Alicycliphilus denitrificans K601: one gene and its partner. The protein of the gene in region 1 interacts with the protein of each later gene in a pairwise test. Links are inferred from orthologs where the notes say so. Each region holds a gene or a part of one and is shown on either strand. Other genes may lie near its edges.

Region 1 (5,678 bases):
CATCTCCGCCGCCGACCGCGCGCGCACCGTGCAGGCGGCCGTGGCGCCGCACGCCCAGGCGAGCGACCTGGTGCAGCCTGGCCACATCTTCCCGCTGCAGGCCGTGGACGGCGGCGTGCTCATGCGCGCCGGCCACACCGAGGCCGGCTGCGACCTGGCCGCCATGGCCGGCTGCAGCCCCGCCGCCGTGATCTGCGAGGTGATGAAGGACGACGGCACCATGGCGCGCCTGCCCGACCTGCAGCTGTTCGCGGCCGAGCACGGCCTCAAGATCGGCACCATCGCCGACCTGATCGAGCACCGCAGCCGCACCGAGTCGCTGGTGCACAAGGCTGGCTCGCGCCCCATGCAGACCGCGTTCGGCGAGTTCACCGCCCATGCCTTCCGCGACGAGCCCAGCCAGGGCGTGCACCTGGCGCTGGTCAAGGGCCAGTGGGACGCGCAGGAGAGCGTGCCCGTGCGCGTGCACGAGCCGCTGTCGGTGCTCGACACGCTGGAGTCGAGCCGCGCCATGCACTCCTGGAGCCTGGACGCGAGCCTGCGCTACATCGCCGCCCAGGGCCGGGGCGTGGCCGTGCTGCTCAACTGCGGCGAGACGGGCGAACAGCTGCTCGCGCAGTTCGAAGGCCGCGCCCGCGCCGCCCAGGCGCCCGAGCGCGGCCGCATGGACCTGCGCACCTACGGCGTGGGCGCGCAGATCCTGCGTGAAGTGGGCGTGGCACGCATGCAGCTCATGGGCCAGCCGCGGCGCATGCCCAGCATGGCCGGCTACGGCCTGGAAATCACCGGCTACATCCCCAAGGAATAAATCATGTTTGGCGCAGACAAAGGAACGGCGGACCGGCTGGATGGCCGGAAGCTGCACATCGGCATCGTGCAGGCCCGCTTCAACGAGAACATCACCAACGCCCTGGCGGCCGCCTGCCGCGCCGAGCTGCTCAGGCTCGGCGTGCAGGAGCAGCACATCCGCCACGTGCTCGTGCCCGGCGCGCTGGAGGTGCCGCTGGCGCTGCAGGCCATGGCCGAGCGCGGCGGCTACGACGCGCTCATCGCGCTGGGCTGCATCATCCGCGGCGAGACCTACCACTTCGAGCTGGTGGCCAACGAATCGGGCGCCGGCGTCACGCGCATCGGCCTCGACTACCAGATCCCGATCGCCAACGCCATCCTGACCACCGAGAACCTGGAGCAGGCCATCGCCCGCCAGAGCGAGAAGGGCGTGGACGCCGCCCGCGTGGCCGTGGAGATGGCCAACCTGCAGGAGGAGCTGTCGTGAGCGAGGCCTCCACGCCCGGGCAACCGATGCCATCGAAGCGCCCGCCGCGCCAGCCGCGCACCGGCCTGACCGCCACCGGCGCACGCAAGGCGGGCTCCAAGTCGGGGCGCTCGCGCGCGCGCGAATTCGCGCTGCAGGCGCTCTACCAGCACCTGGTGGGCGGCAACGACGCCACCGCCATCGACCTGTTCACGCGCGACCTGTCGGGCTTTCACAAGGCCGACGCCGCGCACTACGACGCGCTCCTGCACGGCTGCATCGAGACGGCCCAGCACATGGACGCGCTGATCGCGCCGCTGCTCGACCGCAAGATGGCCGAGATCTCGCCCATCGAGCATGCGGTGATGTGGATCGGCGTGTACGAGTTCCAGCACTGCCCCGACGTGCCCTGGCGCGTGGTCATCAACGAGTGCATCGAGCTGGCCAAGGAGTTCGGCGGCACCGACGGCCACAAGTACGTCAACGGCATCCTCAACGGCCTGGCGCCGCAGCTGCGCGCCGCCGAGGTCGCCGCCGACAAGGCCGCGGGCAAGGCCGGCTGACCCTTCGTTTCTTAGAGCGTGTTTACGATCTTACGCCCGCGCGCCGCCGGCCGCGGGCAGGCTGCTTCGCCATGAAATTCTCCACCCGCGCCGAGCGCATAGAACCCTTTTACGTGATGGAAGTGGCCAAGGCCGCGCAAGGCCTGGCGCGCGAGGTGGCCGGCACGCGCGAGCCCATGATCTTCCTGAACATCGGCGAGCCCGACTTCACCGCGCCGCCGCTGGTACGGCAGGCCGCCGACCGCGCCGTGCGGGACGGCCTCACGCAATACACCAACGCCCTGGGCCTGGACGAGCTGCGCGAGCGCATCAGCGGCTGGTATGCGGCGCGCTTCGGCGTGAATGTGCCGGCGCGGCGCATCGTGGTCACGGCGGGCGCCTCGGCCGCGCTGCAGCTCGCGTGCCTGGCGCTCATCGACGCGGGCGACGAGATCCTGATGCCCGACCCGAGCTACCCCTGCAACCGCCACTTCGTGAGCGCGGCCGACGGCCGGGCGGTGCTCGTCCCGACCACGGCAGAGGAGCGCTTCCAGCTGAGCGCCGCCAAGGTCGAGGCCGCCTGGGGCGCGCGCACGCGCGGCGTGCTGCTGGCCTCGCCCTCCAACCCCACGGGCACCTCCATCGCGCCGGACGAGCTGCGCCGCATCCACGAGGCGGTGCGCGCGCGCGGCGGCATCACGGTCATCGACGAGATCTACCTGGGCCTGTCCTACGAAGAGGCTTTCGGCCACACGGCCCTGGCCCTGGGCGAGGACGTCATCAGCATCAACAGCTTCAGCAAGTACTTCAACATGACGGGCTGGCGCCTGGGCTGGATGGTGGTGCCCGAAGCCATGGTGAGCGTGGTCGAGCGCCTGGCGCAGAACCTGTTCATCTGCGCCAGCACCATCTCGCAGCACGCGGCCCTGGCCTGTTTCGAAGCCGAGAGCATCGCCGAGTACGAACGCCGCCGCGCCGAGTTCAAGGCGCGGCGCGACTTCTTCATCCCGGCGCTGAACCGGCTCGGGCTGACCGTGCCCGTTCCGCCCGACGGCGCCTTCTACGCCTGGGCCGACTGCGGCGAGGCAGCGCGCAGGCTCGGCGTGCAGGGCAGCTGGGACTTCGCCTTCGAGCTCATGCGCCGCGCCCACCTGGCGATCACGCCGGGGCGCGACTTCGGCACGGCGGACACCGCGCGCTTCGTGCGCTTCTCCACGGCCAACTCCATGGCGCAGCTGCAGGAGGCGGTAGCGCGCATGCAGGCCCTGATCGGCTGACGATGTTCGAGTGGCCCGTGCGCATCTACTGGGAGGACACGGATGCCGGCGGCATCGTGTTCTACGCCAACTACCTCAAGTTCTTCGAGCGCGCGCGCACCGAGTGGCTGCGCTCGCTGGACCTGGGGCAGCAGCGCCTGCGGGAACTCACGGGCGGCATGTTTGTCGTAACCGACGCGCGCCTGCGCTACCTGCGCCCGGCGCGCCTGGACGACGAACTGATTGTTACCGCCAGGCTGCAGGAATGCGGCCGGGCTTCGCTCACAATCGAGCAGCAGGCGCTCTTGAAACCAGAGCAGATGAATCCCGAATTCCCTCCCGCGCTGCTGTGCGAAGGCAGCATCCGCATCGGCTGGGTGGAGGCCGCCACCCTGCGCCCGGCGCGCATCCCGGGCCCTCTTTTGGAACGACTCTCCTCATCATGAATTCCCAAGACATGTCGATACTGAGCCTGGTGCTCAATGCCAGCTGGGTGGTGCAGCTGGTCATGCTGCTGCTGCTGGCCGTCTCCGTGGCGAGCTGGGCCGCCATCTTCCGCAAGCTGTTCGCCCTGAAGCGCGTGAAGGCGCTCAACGAGGACTTCGAGCGCGACTTCTGGTCGGGCACCAGCCTCAATGAGCTGTTCGCGGCCGCCGCGCACAACGCAAAGAGCGCCGGCCCCATGGAGCGCATCTTCGCCAGCGGCATGCGCGAATACCAGAAGCTGCGCGAGCGCCGCATCACCGACCCCGGCACGCTGCTCGACGGCGCGCGCCGCGCCATGCGCGCGAGCTTCCAGCGCGAGATGGACGTGATCGAATCGAGCCTCTCCTTCCTCGGCTCGGTCGCCTCGGTCAGCCCCTACGTGGGCCTGTTCGGCACCGTGTGGGGCATCATGCACGCCTTCACGGGCTTCGCCGGCATGGAGCAGGTCACGCTGGCCACCGTGGCGCCGGGCATCGCCGAGGCGCTGGTGGCCACGGCCATCGGCCTGTTCGCCGCCATTCCCGCCGTGATCGCCTATAACCGCTTCGCGCGCGACATCGACCGCGTGGCCATCCACCAGGAGACCTTCATCGAGGAGTTCTCCAACATCCTGCAGCGCAACCTGGGCGCGCACCCCGCGTCGCCCTCGGGCCACTGAAGGGAGGTACGGCATGCCCGCAATGGCCTCGCGCAGCGGCACGCGCCGCCGCTCCATGAACGAGATCAACATGGTGCCGTTCATCGACGTGATGCTGGTGCTGCTCATCATCTTCATGGTGACCGCGCCCATGCTCACGCCCAGCTCGGTGAACCTGCCCTCCGTGGGCAAGGGCACCAAGATGCCCAAGACGCGCGCGGACGTCATCGTCGACAAGGACGGCGGCATACGCTTCAAGGCCGACGGCAACGAGCGCACCGTGCCGCTGCAGAACCTGGGCAGCACGGCCAGGAACTGGCTCAAGGACCAGCCGGAGGACACGCCCGTGCTCATCAGCGCGGACAAGAACGTCTCCTACGACTCCGTCATGAAGGCCATGTCGGCCCTGCAGGCCGCGGGCATTCCCCGCGTCGCCCTGGCCGTCAAGAGCGGCGGCTGACCACAAGGAGCCCCCACCCGCATGCACGCCACCAACGACCGCGACCAGTTCGCCCCACCGCGCCCGCCCGGGCGCATGCGGGCCATCGCGCTGGCGGTGCTGGCCCACGCCATCCTGATCGGCGCGCTGACCTGGGGCGTGAACTGGAAGAGCAGCGCCGACCAGCCGGCCGTCGAGGCCGAGCTCTGGGCCGCCGTGCCCCAGCAGGCCGCGCCGCGCGCGGCCGAGCCCCCTCCGCCGCCCGAACCCGAGCCCGAGCCGCAGCCCACCCCGGCTCCGCCGCCGCCTCCCCCGCCACCGCCACCGCCGCGCCAGGCCGAGCCTGACACGCACGAGGCCGACATCGCCCTGCAAAAACAGAAAAAACGCGAGGAAGAGCTGAAGAAAAAGCGCGAGCAGCAGCTGGAGCAGGAAAAGAAGGACAAGGAACGCCGCGAGCGCCTGGAGCAGGAGAAAAAGGAACGCCAACTGGCGCAGCAGAAGGCCGAGCACGAGAAAGCCGAGCGCGCGAAGAAGCTTGCCGAACAGAAACGGCTGGAGCAGCAAAAAGCCGAGCAGGAAAAGCAGAAGAAACTGGCCGAGGAGAAACGCAAGGCCGAACTCGAAGCCAAGCGGGCCGAGGAATTCCGCAAGGACCAGATGCGCCGCATCGCGGGCCTGGCCGGCGCCACGGGCGGCGAAACGGCCACGGGCACCGCGCAGCGCAGCGCCGGCCCCTCGGGCGGCTACGCCGGCAAGGTGGCGGCCAAGGTCAAGCCCAACATCGTCTATCCCGACCTGGTGGAAGGCAACCCGCGCGCCGAGGTCGAGGTGCGCGCCGCGCCCGACGGCACCATCGTCGGCACGCGCATCCTGCACTCCAGCGGCAACAAGGCCTGGGACGACGCGGTGATCCGCGCGCTGCAGCGCACCGAGACCTTGCCGCGCGACGTGGACGGGCGCGTGCCCTCCTCGCTGGTGATCGGCTTCCGCCCGAAAGATTGAGCTAGCAAAAAGAGAGCTGCCAGCGCTTGCCCTGCCTATATTTCAGGTAGTTTCATAC
Region 2 (5,638 bases), 1.0 Mb from region 1 along the record:
TCAAGGACGCCGACATCGACTGGCTGATTCCGCACCAGGCCAACATCCGCATCATGCAGAGCACGGCGCGCAAGCTGAAAATGTCCATGGACAAGGTGGTGGTGACGGTGGACCAGCATGGAAACACCTCGGCGGCCTCCATCCCGCTGGCCCTGGACCACGCCGTTCGCTGCGGCCAGGTCCGGCCCGGCCAGATCGTCATGCTCGAAGGCGTGGGTGGCGGCTTCACCTGGGGTGCCATACTCCTGAAAATGTAGCTGCTGGTGCTTTCCTGGAAAGCGCTGGGGCCTGATTTCGTTCGTATTCCAAGAAGAGACAATGGCTAAAACCTTTGCATTCGTTTTCCCCGGCCAGGGCTCCCAGTCGGTGGGCATGCTGGACGCCTGGGGCGACCACCCCGTGGTGGCCGAAACGCTGCGCGAGGCCTCGGACGCCCTTGGCGAGGACGTGGGCGCGCTGATCCACTCCGGCCCCAAGGAGGCCCTGGCCCTGACCACCAACACCCAGCCCGTGATGCTCGTCGCGGGCGTAGCCGCGTGGCGCGCGTGGCGCGCCGAGGGCGGCGCGCTGCCTGCGGCCGTGGCCGGACACTCGTTGGGCGAATACTCCGCGCTCGTGGCGTCGGGCGCGCTGACGCTGGCGCAGGCCGCGCCCCTGGTGCGCCTGCGGGCCGCCGCCATGCAGGAGGCCGTGCCCGTGGGCGCCGGCGCCATGGCCGCCATCCTGGGGCTGGATGCCGCCAAGGTCATTGCCGGCTGCGCCGAGGCCACGGCCAGCTTCGGGGCGGGTTCGCCCGAGGTGGTCGAGGCCGTGAACTTCAACGACCCGGCCCAGACCGTGATCGCCGGCACCAAGGCCGGCGTGGACAAGGCCTGTGAGGTGCTCAAGGCAGCCGGTGCCAAGCGCGCGCTGCCGCTGCCCGTGTCCGCGCCGTTCCACTCCAGCCTGATGAAGTCGGCGGCCGAGAAGCTGCGCACGGCCCTGGCTGCGCTGGAACTGGCCGCGCCGCAGATCCCCGTGATCAACAACGTGGACGTGGCCGTGCAGCAAGACGCCGACGCCATCCGCGACGCCTTGTACCGTCAGGCCTTCGGTCCCGTGCGCTGGGTCGAATGCGTGCAGGCCCTCAAGGCCCGCGGCGTGACCCACGTGATCGAATGCGGTCCGGGCAAGGTGCTGGCCGGCATGACCAAGCGCATCTCCCCCGAACTCATCGGGGCCTCTTTGTCCGACCCGGCCACGCTGGCCGAAACCAAGGAGCTGCTGGCATGAGCGAGACCACTCCCCAGATTGCGCTGGTCACCGGCGCCACGCGCGGCATCGGTGCCGCGATTGCGGCCGAGCTGGCCGGGCGCGGCCTGCGTGTGATCGGCACGGCCACCACCGACGAGGGCGCCGAGCGCATCACCCAGGTCCTGGCGGCCTGGGGCGGCAAGGGCGTCAAGCTGAACGTGACCGACGGCGCGGCCGTGGACGCGCTGGTGGACGCCATCGTCAAGGAGCATGGCGGCTTGCACGTGCTGGTGAACAACGCCGGCATCACGCGCGACACGCTGGCCATGCGCATGAAGGACGACGACTGGGACGCCGTGCTCGACACCAACCTCAAGGCCGTGTTCCGCGTGAGCCGCGCCGCCATCCGCCCCATGATGAAGCAGCGCTTCGGGCGCATCATCAGCATCACCAGCGTGGTGGGCGCCTCGGGCAACCCCGGCCAGGCCAACTACGCGGCCGCCAAGGCGGGCGTGGCAGGCATGACGCGCGCGCTGGCGCGCGAACTCGGCAGCCGCGGCATCACCGTGAACTGCGTGGCGCCCGGCTTCATCGCCACCGACATGACGGCAGATCTGCCCGAAGAGCAGAAAAAAGCGCTCAAGTCTCAGATCGCCATGGGCGACCTGGGCCAGCCCAGCGACATCGCGCATGCCGTGGCGTACCTCGCCTCGGCGGGCGCCGGCTATGTGACGGGGCAGGAGTTGCACGTCAATGGCGGCATGTACATGTAGTTGAAGCAAGTTGACGCCGGATCGTCCGTGCGGCGGGTTGCTAGGGAGCTTTGCCCGAAGCAGCTAGAATCGCGGATTCATTCACAACCCCCCGAGGGAAACCATGAGCGATATCGAAGCACGTGTCAAAAAAATCATTGCCGAGCAACTCGGCGTGGAAGAGTCTCAAGTCACCAACGAAAAGGCCTTCGTGGCCGACCTGGGTGCCGACTCGCTGGACACGGTGGAGCTGGTGATGGCGCTGGAAGACGAATTCGGCATCGAGATCCCTGACGAGGACGCAGAGAAGATCACGACAGTGCAGAACGCCATCGACTACGCCAATACCCATCAGAAGGCCTAAGCCGCTGCAGCCCCGCGTGTACCGGGGTGCGGCATCCGATCAGCAAAAGGTTTAACGCATGAGCCGTCGTCGCGTTGTCGTGACCGGCCTGGGTTGCATCACCCCCGTGGGTAACACGGTGGCCGATGCCTGGGCCAACATCCTCGCCGGAAAATCCGGCATCGACCTCATCACCAAGTTCGACACAACGAACTTTGCCTGCAGGATCGCAGGCGAGGTCAAGGGTTTTGACCTGGAGTCCTACATCAGCGCCAAGGATGCGCGCACCATGGACAGCTTCATCCACTACGGCATTGCCGCTGCCCAGGAGGCGGTGCGCGATGCGGGCCTGCCCACGGGCGAGGCGCTGGACGAGGAACTGGCCACCCGCATCGGCTGCATCATCGGCTCGGGCATCGGTGGCCTGCCGCTGATCGAGAATACGCACGCGGAATTGACCAGCCGCGGCCCGCGCCGCATCACGCCGTTCTTCGTGCCGGCGTCGATCATCAACATGGTGGCGGGCCATGTGTCCATGCGTTTCGGCTTCAAGGGCCCGAATCTTTCGGTGGTGACGGCGTGCACCACCGGCCTGCACTGCATCGGCGAGGGCGCGCGCAAGATCGAGTACGGTGATGCCGACGTGATCGTGGCCGGCGGCACCGAGTCCACCGTGTCCCCGCTGGGGGTGGGTGGCTTTGCCGCCATGCGCGCCCTGTCCACGCGCAACGACGATCCCAAGACCGCCTCGCGCCCCTGGGACAAGGACCGCGACGGCTTCGTGCTGGGCGAGGGCGCCGGTGTCCTCGTGCTCGAGGAATACGAGCACGCCAAGGCGCGCGGAGCGCGCATCTATGCCGAGATCACCGGCTACGGCATGAGCGCCGACGCGGGCCACATGACGGCACCCAACATGGACGGTCCGCGCCGCGCCATGCAGGCCGCGCTGCGCAATGCGCGCCTGAATGCCGACCAGGTGGACTATCTCAACGCCCATGGCACCTCCACGCCGCTGGGCGACCTGAACGAGACCAATGCCATCAAGGCCGCCCTGGGCGACCATGCGAAGAAGATGGTGGTGAGCTCAACAAAGTCCATGACCGGGCATCTGCTGGGCGGGGCCGGTGGCATAGAGAGCGTGTTCACCGTGCTGGCGCTGCACCACCAGAAGGTGCCGCCCACCATCAACATCTTTACGCAGGACCCGGAGTGCGATCTGGACTACTGCGCCAACACCGCGCGCGACATGAAGATGGATGTCGCTCTCAAGAATAATTTCGGCTTTGGCGGCACCAACGGCACGCTGGTGTTCCAGCGCGTCTGAGCCGCGAGCACCCGGCACAGCCGCACGCGGCCTGAGCCGGACATAGACCAGTCCTTGCGACCATGCGCGCTCCACTGCATGCGCCGGCCGTACGCTATCCCTGCGGCCGCTCGCCGGCCGTGGGCTGGGCTTTGGCCATCGTGGCCGCCACCGCTCTGGCAGGCATGGCTGCCTGGCTGGAGCTGGGCACCGCAGATGCGGACATGGCCGTCAAGGCCGCGGCCGGCCTGGGGCTCTGGCTTTCGTGTACCGCTGCGGCCTGGCTCTGGTGGCGGCGCATGCCCATGGGGCACCTGGCCTGGGATGGCGGCCAATGGCTGCTCGACTGCGGCGCACCCGGGCCGGACCCCGTGCAAGGCAAGCCGCATGTCCATCTGGATCTGCAGGGCTGCCTGCTGCTGTCCGTCAGGCTCCTGCGGGGGCGGCCGTCGTGGCTCTGGCTCGAACGGCGCAGCGATCCGGTTCAATGGGCGGCGCTGCGGCGTGCGGTATATTCGCCCGCCCGTAGCAAAGCGCCGGATCCGGCAGAAGCAACCGACGCAGCGCCCCCCGCGCTGGATGGCGGAGTAACCACCAAGACATGACAGCACCCTCGCCCGCGCCACCCGATTCCGCCGACAGCGATCTGCGCCTGGTCGAGCGCACGGTCGCCGGCGACCAGCGGGCCTACGAGCTGCTGGTCATCAAGTACCAGCGCCGCATCGAACGCCTGGTGGGGCGCATGGTGCGCGACGTGGACCTGATACCCGACATCACGCAGGAAACCTTTCTGCGGGCGTATCGCGCGCTGCACCAGTTCCGCGGCGAGGCCCAGTTCTATACATGGCTGTACCGCATTGCCGTGAACACCGCCAAGAAGGCCCTGGTGGACATCAAGCGCGACCCCGTGATCTCGGAAAGCAGCTTGCGCGGCGGCGGCGACGAGGAAGATGAAACTTCCCTGCTGGACCGCGAACTAACCAGCGACGAAACCCCCGAAACCGTGCTCGCGGCCCAGGAAGTGGCGGCGGCGGTGAACGCTGCCATGGAGGCCTTGCCCGAAGATTTGCGCCAGGCCGTGACGCTCAGGGAGATCGAGGGTTTGAGTTATGAGGAGATTTCCGTGGCAATGGCGTGCCCGATCGGGACCGTGCGGTCGCGGATCTTCCGGGCCCGCGAGGCCATATCGGCGAAGGTCAAGCCCTTGCTCGAAAAGCAGTCGGGCAAGCGGTGGTAGCAGGAAGGTCGGAGATTGCGCACTATGGCAGGTGATTCCATGAACGACGATGCGAGGATGCGTGAACATCTGTCGGCCCTGGCCGATGGCGAGTTGCAGGGCGAGGCGTTTGCCCAGGCGGTGGCCTATGCAGCGACCGAGGAGGGCGAATCGGCCTGGCGTATCTACCACCTGATCGGCGACACCCTGCGCAGCTCCGAGGTGACGTATGTCGCCGATCCGGCGTTTCTGGGGCGCCTGCGCGAACAACTGGCGCTGGAGCCCCGGCACGCCGGCGTGGCCACGGCCCAGCCGCTGGTCCAGGTGGCGCCCGCGCCGCGCGAAGCCGCGCCCCATGCGCAGGATGCGGCGGCCAACGCCTCCGTCTTCCGCTGGAAGCTTGCGGCGGGCTTCGCTTCGCTGGCCGCGGTGGCGGCCCTGGGCTGGAACGCCTACCTGGGTCTGGGCGGCACCGCGCCCCAGGGGGCGCAGCTTGCCGCGGCGCAGCCGCCTGCAGAGGCCGTGGCGCCCGCGTTCGTGGCAACGGCGGGTGGGCCGCAGGGGCAGCAGATCATGATCCGCGACCCGCGCCTGGACGAGCTGCTGGCCGCGCACAAGCAGTTCGGCAGTACCTCCGCGCTGCAGATGCCCGCGGGCTTCCTGCGCAACGCGACTTTCGAGGCCCCGGCGCGCTGAGCGCGGGGCGAGCGCATGTCCGGCAGTCGAGCGGGCGCATGAGGGTGTATGGGAACCGGTTGCCGCCGAAGCACCGTGCCTGCCTTCGCCGGGCG

The links. Proteins that work in one complex are often made in the same cells at the same time.
Region 2: the proteins of ALIDE2_RS11225 (region 1) and acpP interact in binary tests that used the Escherichia coli proteins (3 or more experiments, as listed by UniProt). The link is inferred for Alicycliphilus denitrificans K601 from one-to-one orthologs.

What each region holds. Positions count from the first base shown.
Region 1 is NC_015422.1:2,353,163-2,358,840, reverse strand. Bases 1,857-4,787 are described here. They hold ALIDE2_RS11225 (YbgC/FadM family acyl-CoA thioesterase), read left to right. Parts: upstream 1,857-3,076; coding sequence 3,077-3,499; downstream 3,500-4,787. Other genes in these bases: tolA (cell envelope integrity protein TolA), read left to right, coding at 4,658-4,787; ALIDE2_RS11215 (ExbD/TolR family protein), read left to right, coding at 4,211-4,636; tolQ (protein TolQ), read left to right, coding at 3,496-4,197; ALIDE2_RS11230 (pyridoxal phosphate-dependent aminotransferase), read left to right, coding at 1,890-3,074. In the rest of the region: ribBA (bifunctional 3,4-dihydroxy-2-butanone-4-phosphate synthase/GTP cyclohydrolase II), read left to right, coding at 1-808; ribH (6,7-dimethyl-8-ribityllumazine synthase), read left to right, coding at 812-1,276; transcription antitermination factor NusB, read left to right, coding at 1,303-1,818; more of tolA, read left to right, coding at 4,788-5,620.
Region 2 is NC_015422.1:1,324,113-1,329,750, forward strand. Bases 839-3,729 are described here. They hold acpP (acyl carrier protein), read left to right. Parts: upstream 839-2,109; coding sequence 2,110-2,349; downstream 2,350-3,729. Other genes in these bases: fabD (ACP S-malonyltransferase), read left to right, coding at 839-1,272; fabG (3-oxoacyl-ACP reductase FabG), read left to right, coding at 1,269-2,006; fabF (beta-ketoacyl-ACP synthase II), read left to right, coding at 2,408-3,652; ALIDE2_RS06315 (hypothetical protein), read left to right, coding at 3,715-3,729. In the rest of the region: ALIDE2_RS06290 (beta-ketoacyl-ACP synthase III), read left to right, coding at 1-257; more of fabD, read left to right, coding at 319-838; more of ALIDE2_RS06315, read left to right, coding at 3,730-4,236; RNA polymerase sigma factor RpoE, read left to right, coding at 4,233-4,868; ALIDE2_RS06325 (sigma-E factor negative regulatory protein), read left to right, coding at 4,908-5,543. UniProt on the Escherichia coli protein: Carrier of the growing fatty acid chain in fatty acid biosynthesis.